4 regions of the Alicycliphilus soli genome follow, and region 1 is predicted to be linked to each of the others. Evidence: predicted binding sites of a transcription regulator. Region 1 holds the regulator's gene; each other region holds the start of a gene.
The links. The regulator FNR, encoded in region 1, switches genes on or off when oxygen is low (the NO sensors DNR and NnrR bind a similar motif). The targets are predictions, from matches to a motif close to TTGATNNNNATCAA.

Region 1 (2,200 bases):
AAACGGGAAGACACGGGTTGCACATCTGATGCTAGGCTTTCGCAGGTCAATCTGGAGGTGCTTCTATGTGGGTGCAGCGACTGATGTGGATTGCCTGGCCGGCATTCCTGATGGCCGGCGTTCTCGAGATGCTGGTGTTTGCCTTTGTTGATCCTGCCGCGCTGCAATGGTCTGACGAGCCAACCCGGCTCTCGCGAGAGGCTGTCTATACGGTCGCATTCTTTGCATTTTGGGTGATCATCATGATCTCGGGCGCACTCACAACGCTGCTTGCCGCTTCTCCGTTCGAGTTCAATGGCTCCCCTTCATCGCGCAGGACTGGGCGCGATGGTGATTCGAACTACGCCTCCTGATCCACCAGTTTGCTTTGAGTGTGGGGGGCAGGTGAAGCCCGGAACTGGCTAGTGCCCAGACTGCTGATTGTTCACGATTCGCTTCAAGGCTTCTGTATTCACAATGCGAACGTGACGTTGCTTGACTTCGACAATTCCGTCTTCGACGAACTTGGAGAAGGTGCGGCTCACCGTCTCCAGCTTGAGGCCCAGGTAACTTCCAATCTCCTCGCGGGTCATGCGCAGCACCAGTTCCGACTGTGAGAATCCCCGCGCGTGAAGACGCTGCACCAGGTTCAGCAGAAAGGCTGCAAGCCGTTCTTCCGCACGCATGCTTCCGAGCAGAAGCATGACGCCATGTTCCCGCACAATCTCCCGGCTCATGATCTTGTGGACATGGGTCTGCAATGCGGTGAATTCGCGCGACAGCTCCTCGATGCGTTCAAATGGCATCACGCAAACCTCGGCATCTTCGAGGGCCACGGCATCGCAGGTGTGTCGATCGTTGACGATTCCGTCGAGGCCTATGATCTCACCTGCCATCTGAAAGCCGGTGACTTGGTCGCGTCCGTCCTCGGTGGCCACGCAGGTCTTGAAGAATCCGGTGCGTATGGCAAAGAGAGACGTGAAGGGCTCGCCATTGCGAAAGAGCGTGCCCCCGCGTTTGACCTTGCGGCGCACCGCGACGATATCGTCGATGCGCTTGAGCTGCTGCTCGTCCAGCCCTACAGGCATGCACAACTCGCGCAAGTTGCAGTTCGAGCAGGCTACTTTGATGGACTGAGGAGTGTGCATGGATATCCGGTTCATGATGCGAGCCTGCCCCTGGCCACTGTGGAAGCGGGTTGCATCGCAACTTGTTGGAAGACTTTGATCTAAGGCTGCATTGTCGTCCATTGGACATTGCGGATGCTTGATCGACGTCAAGGACGCTGACCAGACTGTACGGCACAGTGCGCTCGAACCGCAAGGAATCCCTTCATGACTGTCGTTACAACTGAGCTTCTGCGTCGCTTTGACGTTCCGGGGCCGCGTTACACCTCCTATCCCACTGCAGATCGCTTTGTGGAGGCATTTGGAGAGAAAGAGTACATCCTTGCACTGGCACAGCGCCGTGTCGGGTCCGTGGCCAAGGCCATGCCGCTGTCCCTGTATGTACACATCCCGTTTTGCGAGTCCCTTTGCTACTACTGTGCATGTAACAAAATCATCACCAAGCATCCCGAGCGTGCCGAGGTGTACCTACGGTACTTGAGCCGTGAGATCGATTTGCATACCGCGCACTGCGGCATCGGCCAACATGTGAGCCAGCTGCATTTTGGAGGTGGAACGCCGACGTTCCTGTCCGACGATGGTTTGCGGGAATTGATGGGCATGCTCAAGCGGAGCTTCGTGTTCGTGCCTGGGGGGGAGTACTCCATCGAAGTGGATCCCCGTACGGTGGATGAGCAGCGACTGGCACTCCTGGCGGAACTGGGCTTCAACAGACTCAGCTTCGGCGTGCAGGACTTTGATCCCGAAGTGCAGAAGGCTGTGCATCGGATACAGCCTGCCGGGAAGGTGTTTGGTCTGGTCGAGAGTGCGCGCAAGCTGGGCTTTGAATCAGTCAACGTGGACTTGATCTACGGCTTGCCCAGGCAAACGCCCGAGTCATTCGACCGTACCTTGGAGCAGGTCGCCCAACTGCGTCCTGATCGCATTGCGCTCTATGCCTATGCCCATCTGCCTGAACGCTTCAAGGCGCAGCGACGGATCATCACTTCAGAACTGCCGATGGCATCCGCCAAGGTGTCCATGTTGGCGCGCTCCATAGATGCGTTCATGAACGCCGGTTACGTCTATGTGGGCATGGACCATTTCGCGTTGCC
Region 2 (2,200 bases), 1.6 Mb from region 1:
GGTCTCCGTGCCATCGTCAAGGCGCTTGCCGAACATCACCGAGCCTATCTCCACGCCGCGAATGCCGCCCTCCAGGTAGAGCGCATTGCACAGCGCCCAGGCCGGGTAATGCTGCACGGGCATGTCGGGCAGGACGGTGCGCGCGTCAATATAGACGGCGTGTCCCCCGGTAGGCTTGACGAAGCCCACGCCCGCAGCCTCGAGCTTTTCGCCCAGGTATTCGGCCGTGCGCAGGCGGTAGCGCAGGTAGTCCTCGTCGAGCCCCTCCTGCAGCCCCACGGCCAGCGCCTCCAGGTCGCGCCCGGCCATGCCGCCGTAGGTGGGGAAGCCCTCCATCATGATCAGGTCGTTGCGCACCTCATCGAGCCATTCGTCGCTCCTGAGCACGATGAAGCCGCCGATGTTGACCATGCCGTCCTTCTTGGCGCTCATGGTCGCGCCGTCGGCGTAGGAGAACATCTCGCGCGCGATGTCGCGCACGCTGGTGTGCTCGTAGCCCGGCTCGCGCATCTTGATGAACATGGCGTTCTCGGCAAAGCGGCACACGTCCATGATGAAGGGCTTGCCGTGCTTCCTGAGCAGCTGCGCATAGGCGCGGATGTTGGCCATGGACACGGGCTGGCCGCCGCCCGTGTTGTTGGTCACCGTGAGCATGCCGAACGGGATGCGCGCGCCCTCTTTTTGGAGCAGCGCCTCGGCGCGCTCGAGGTCGATATTGCCCTTGAAGGGGTGGATGGTGGCCGGCTGCAGGCCCTCGGCGATGACGAGGTCGACGGCCTCCACGCCCAGGTATTCGAGGTTGCCGCGCGTGGTGTCGAAGTGGCAGTTGTTGGGCACCAGGTCGCCCTTCTTGCACACGGCGGTGAACAGCACCTTCTCGGCCGCGCGGCCCTGGTGCGTGGGCACGAAATGCGGCATGCCGGTGATGTCCTGTATCACCTTCTCGAGGCGGTAGTAGCTGCGCGCGCCGGCATAGCTCTCGTCGCCCTCCATGATGGCGGCCCATTGGTGCGCGGACATGGCGCCCGTGCCGGAATCGGTGAGCCAGTCGATGAGCACATCCTCGGCGCGCAGCTTGAAGACGTTGAGTTTGGCCTCTTCGAGCAGGCGCTCGCGCTCGGCGCGCGTGGTCATGCGTATGGGCTCGATGCTCTTGATGCGAAACGGCTCAATCAGGGTCTTGGGCATGGTCTGTACCTTGGCTGTCAGTGGTGATGCATGCGCGAAGGTAGCGCCGCGTGCAAGACCGTGGTGTCGGTCATTTCCAACAGAGCGGCGATTTTTCGCGCGGCCCGCGCGCCCCACCGTCCCGGAAACGCCACCGACGCATTCCCGATGCTTTTCCTCGGAAAACCCGCCTCTCTTGACAAAAATCAGGCTGTGGTCTTTGGCATCGCCCTAAGGTGTGCGGCCTGCGGAGCAACGACCCGCACGAACCGCACCGGAACCCGCCGTGAACGCATCAGTCAGTCCCCCACAAGCCATTCCCATCACAACGACGGCCAGCACCACCGCCCCCGAACTCGTCTGCCCCGCGGGCAGCCTGCCGGCGCTGAAGAACGCCATCGACGGCGGCGCCGACTGCGTCTACCTGGGCCTGCGCGATGCGACCAACGCGCGCAACTTCGCCGGGCTGAACTTCGACGAGGCCGCGATCCAGTCGGGCATTGCCTACGCCCATGGCCGCGGCCGCAAGGTGCTGCTCGCGCTCAACACCTATCCGCAGGCGAGCAACCCCGCGCCCTGGCGCGCCGCCGTGGACCGCGCCGCCGCCTGGGGCATAGACGCCATCATCCTGGCCGACCCCGGGCTCATGCGCTACGCCTGCGACAAATACCCGGACCTGCGCCTGCACCTGTCGGTGCAGGGCTCGGCCACGAACCACGACGCCATCAACCTCTACCACCATCAGTTCAACATCCAGCGCGCCGTGCTGCCGCGCGTGCTCTCGCTGGAGCAGGTCAAGCAGGTCGTGCAGCGCACGCCCGTGGAGATCGAGGTCTTCGGCTTTGGCAGCCTCTGCGTGATGGTCGAGGGCCGCTGCGCGCTCTCCTCCTACGCCACGGGCGAATCGCCCAACACCCATGGCGTGTGCTCGCCGGCCAAGTTCGTGCGCTGGAAGGAAACGCCGAGCGGGGTGGAGTCGCGCCTGAACGGCGTGCTCATCGACAAATACGGATCGGGCGAGAACGCCGGCTAC
Region 3 (2,200 bases), 360 kb from region 1:
CGCCCACGCGCGGCATGAGCATCAGGGCGATGGCGACAATGGTGGAGGTGGTCGTGTCCACGTCGTGCAGCACGCCCTCGGTGGCCCAGAAGCCCAGCAGCACCAGGGTGATGCCCAGCAGCTTCCACTGCCTGGCGGTCATCGGACCCAGGGCGCTCAGTTGCTGGCCGATGGCCTCGCGCCCGCCGGCGATATGGTCCATCTCGGGCCTGAGCATGCGCGTCATGATGAAGTACAGCGCGAAGGTCAGCGCGGCGGCATAGGGCGCACCGGCCACGAACCACTCGCCCCAGGTGATGCCCTGGCCGAACTGCCTTTCGATGAAGCCGATGGCCACCATGTTCTGCGCCGCGGCGGTCTTGATGCCGATGTTCCACACGCTCGCGGTCTGGGCCGCGGTGATGACCACCAGCGCGGCAAACTTGCTGCGCCTGTCGGCGCCGAAGGCCGTCAGAAAGCCCAGCATGATGGGCATGAGGCAGGCCACGCGCGCCGTGGCGCTGGGCACGATGAACGACAGCAGAAAACCCACCAGGATGGCGCCCATGGCCACATGGTTGGCGCGCGCCGGCACGTACGACAGCACCTGCAGGGCGATGCGTTTGTCGAGCTGCGTGGCCGTCATGGCAGCGGCGATGAAGCAGGCCGCCGCCACCAGCACCACGGCGCTGTTGCTGAAGCCGCTCAGCGCGTAGGGCAGGGCCGCCTTGGTGCCCATCATGGCGCCCGCGGCCTCCTTGCCGGGCACGGGGCTGATGGCCATCAGCACGATCATCAGCGCGCCGATGACGACGGCGCTCACAGCGTAGTCCAGTGCCTCGGTCATCCACAGAATCACCGCAAAGGCGAGTATGGCCAGCATCATCTGACCCGCCTGTGGCAGCCCCGGCAGGGCCGGCATGAAGCCGATGACAAGCAGGACGGCAATGGCGGCCCACAGCCCGACGCGCTGCGTGAGGGTCGGTCCGCCGGGGCCGCCGGAGGGTGCAGGCGAGGCCGGCGGTGCGGCCGGTGAGGGCGAGGCAGTGATGGCGGGAGACGATGTCACGGCAGCTTCCTTTCTTTTTGTTGGTGCCGGCAGGGCCGGCGGTTCTGCGGCCATTGATTGTGTGCCGCGCTGGCGGCCTTGCATGGCTCATGGCGTGGCGCAACGCCGCATTCTTGATGGACATCAAGCATGGCCCTGCGGGCGGGCGGCGCCGCATGCGCCTACAATCGCCGCCCGGCAATATCGCCAACATGGGTTCCCTCGCCCCCATCCATCAAAAAGGACTGTCATGTCATTGCCTCAGGCACAGCCGTCGCGCGTGCCGTTCTACCTCTCCCTGCTGGTCGCGTTTCACATCGCCATCGTCATCGCCAGCAACTATCTCGTGCAGCTGCCCATCAATCTGCTGGGCTTTCACAGCACCTGGGGGGCGTTCAGCTTCCCGTTCATCTTCCTGGCCACCGATCTCACGGTGCGGCTCATCGGCAAGGCGCAGGCGCGGCGCGTCATCGCGCGCGCCATGGTGCCGGCGCTGCTCGCCTCCTATGTGGTGGGCGTGCTGTTCCATGAGGCCGCCTTCAACGGCTGGGGCGCTCTCGCCGAGTTCAACGCCTTCGTGTTCCGCATCGCCTTTGCGAGCTTTGCCGCCTATGTGCTGGGGCAGTTGCTGGACATCCAGGTGTTCGACCGCATCCGCCAGCAAAGCCGCGCCTGGTGGCTGGCACCGGCGGCCGCCTCGGTGTTCGGCCAGGCGCTGGATACGGCGGCGTTCTTCTCCATCGCGTTCTGGCGCAGCTCCAACCCCTTCATGGCCGCGCACTGGGTGGAGATCGCCTGGGTGGACTATGTCATCAAGCTCGGCGTGAGCCTGCTGCTCTTTGTGCCCGCCTATGGCGTGGTGCTGGCGGCCATCGTGCGCTGGCTGCGCCAGGACCCGCTGCCGCTGGCGGCCGCGCGATGAGCGCGCTGCAGCCGCGCCGCGCCCTGGTGCTGCTCTCGGGCGGGCAGGACTCCGCGACCTGTCTGGCCTGGGCGTTGTCGCGCTACGCCGAGGTCGAGACCCTGGGCTTCGACTACGGCCAGCGCCACCGCGCCGAGCTCGAGTGCCGCCTGCGCCTGCGCGCCGGCATGCAGGCCATGGCCTGGCCCGGCCGCCTGGGGCCCGATCATCTGCTGACCGTGGATGTGCTCGCCCAGCTGGGCGGCAGCGCC
Region 4 (2,200 bases), 660 kb from region 1:
GCCGTGCGCGCGCGTGAGTGGAAGGACAAGACCAGCTACACCTACGGCCTGCATGGCACGCCCACCACCTATCAGCTCGAGGAGCGCCTGGCCACGCTGGAAGGGGGCGTGCAATGCCTGCTCGCGCCCAGCGGCCTGGCGGCGATCGCCACCGTGTCACTGTCGCTGCTGCGCCAGGGCGACGAGGTGCTGATTCCCGACAACGCCTACGGCCCCAATCTGGCCCTGGCCGAGGTGGAGCTGCGCCACTACGGCATACGCCACCAGGTCTATGACCCGCTGGACCCGGCCGACCTGGCCGCGCGCATCAGCGACGCCACGCGGCTCGTGTGGCTGGAGGCACCGGGCTCGGTGACGCTGGAGTTCCCCGACCTTGCCGAGCAGCTGCGCATCTGCCGCGCACGCGGCGTGACCACGGTGCTGGACAACACCTGGGGCGCGGGCCTGGCCTTTGCGCCGTTCGACCTGCTCGGCGATGGCAGCCTGGGCGTGGACATCAGCGTGCATGCGCTGACCAAGTACCCGAGCGGCGGCGGCGACGTGCTCATGGGCAGCATCATCACGCGCGACGAGGCACTGCACCTCAGGCTCAAGCTCACCCACATGCGCCTGGGCCTGGGCGTGGGCGCCAACGATGTCGAGGCGGTGCTGCGCTCCCTGCCCAGCCTGGCGCTGCGCTACCGGGCGCACGATGCGGCCGCGCGCGAGCTCGCTAGCTGGATGGGCACGCAGGCGCCCGTGGCCCAGGTGCTGCATCCGGCACTGGCAGGCAGCCCGGGCCATGCGCACTGGCGCGCGCTGTGCGGCCAGGCCGGCGGCCCGCAGGGGGCGGCGGCGGGCCTGTTCAGCGTGGTCATCGACGCGCGTCACGGCCAGGACGAGGTCGATGCGTTCTGCGACGCCCTGCGCCTGTTTCGCCTGGGCTACAGCTGGGGCGGCCCCATGAGCCTGGTCATGCCCTACGACCTGCCGAGCATGCGCCAGCGCGCCACGCCTCAGCTACGGCCCGGCACGGTGGTGCGTTTTGCCGTGGGGCTGGAGGCCGTCGAGGACCTGCGCCAGGACCTGGCCCAGGCCATGGCGCAGGCCTTTTCGCGCTAAGAGGCTGTGCGTTTTTCCCCTGTGCCCGCCCTGCACGCCAAAACACCCCCGCTCGTCGTTGCAAATACTCGCCATAGCTCGGGCTATGTCTGCGTTTTTCGCCTCGATCGGGTGCGTTGTGGCGCGCCTTTCGGGCACGAGGGAAACACCCACAGCCTCTGACGGGCTTCACCGCCCGTCCGTGGAGCGGGCGGGGTGGTAGTTTCCTTGATGTTCGACAAGCGCACCCGTGGCTATGGTGGCTGCAACGCCACCACCGAGCCGACGAGACCGCGCCATGTCCGACACCTCCGCTCCCGCATCCGCCCGGCCCGCCACCGCACCCCTGGTGCTCAACCCCCTGGGCTGGCGCGATCCTTTCCTCTGGCTTGCACGCGGCGTGCAGGACCTGCGCGCCGCCCCCGGCATTGCCTTGTTCTACGGCCTGTGCTTCTGGGCCATGGCGCTGCTGCTGGGCTGGGTGTTCAGGGCGCAGCCCGAATACACCATGTCGCTGGCCAGCGGCTGCCTGCTCGTGGGGCCGTTTCTGGCCATGGGCCTGTACGAAACCAGCCGCCGGCGCGAGGCGGGCCTGCCGCCCGAGCTCGGCCAGTCCATCACCTGCTGGGACAGTCACATGGGCAGCATGGGCATGCTGGTGCTGGTGCTCATCGTGTTGGAGCTGCTCTGGGGCCGGGCCTCGCTGGTCGTGTTTGCGGTGTTCTTCAACACCGGCATGCCCTCGACCACGGGCGTCATACAGGCCGTGTTCAACCCGCAGAACTGGCAGTTCGTGCTCGTCTACGCGTTGGTCGGTGGGGTGTTTGCCGTGTTGGTGTTCTGCACCACGGTGGTGTCCATCCCCATGATTCTTGACCGCGACACCGATGCGCTGACGGCCGGCATCACCAGCATCCGCGTGGTGCTGGAGAACCCCGGCGTCATGCTGCTGTGGGGGGCGCTGATCACGCTGCTCGTGGCCCTGTCGCTGTGGGCCTGGGGGGCGGGCCTGATCGTCGTCGGGCCGCTGCTGGGCCATGCCAGTTGGCATGCCTATCGCGCGGCCGTGGCGCGGCCCGCACCGGCGCCGCAGGCCGAGGGCGCCTGAGCTGCTTGACCT

Region 2: ABUE11_RS05100 (tryptophanase) is a predicted target of FNR. The motif match lies at 1,364-1,377, and genes of this name have one in related genera.
Region 3: ABUE11_RS10855 (DASS family sodium-coupled anion symporter) is a predicted target of FNR. The motif match lies at 1,162-1,175, and genes of this name have one in related genera.
Region 4: ABUE11_RS09445 (DUF2189 domain-containing protein) is a predicted target of FNR. The motif match lies at 1,309-1,322, and genes of this name have one in related genera.

Annotation. Positions count from the first base shown of each region.
Region 1 is NZ_CP160388.1:2,651,893-2,654,092, reverse strand. Features, by position in the region: gene ABUE11_RS12640 (hypothetical protein) at 66-353, shown strand; gene fnr (fumarate/nitrate reduction transcriptional regulator Fnr) at 402-1,142, opposite strand; gene hemN (oxygen-independent coproporphyrinogen III oxidase) at 1,314-2,200, shown strand, end outside.
Region 2 is NZ_CP160388.1:1,072,801-1,075,000, reverse strand. Features, by position in the region: gene ABUE11_RS05100 (tryptophanase) at 1-1,188, opposite strand, end outside; gene ABUE11_RS05095 (peptidase U32 family protein) at 1,490-2,200, shown strand, end outside.
Region 3 is NZ_CP160388.1:2,294,538-2,296,737, reverse strand. Features, by position in the region: gene ABUE11_RS10855 (DASS family sodium-coupled anion symporter) at 1-1,030, opposite strand, end outside; gene ABUE11_RS10850 (7-cyano-7-deazaguanine/7-aminomethyl-7-deazaguanine transporter) at 1,278-1,949, shown strand; gene queC (7-cyano-7-deazaguanine synthase QueC) at 1,946-2,200, shown strand, end outside.
Region 4 is NZ_CP160388.1:1,996,825-1,999,024, reverse strand. Features, by position in the region: gene ABUE11_RS09450 (PLP-dependent transferase) at 1-1,101, shown strand, start outside; gene ABUE11_RS09445 (DUF2189 domain-containing protein) at 1,379-2,188, shown strand; gene ABUE11_RS09440 (arylesterase) at 2,199-2,200, opposite strand, start outside.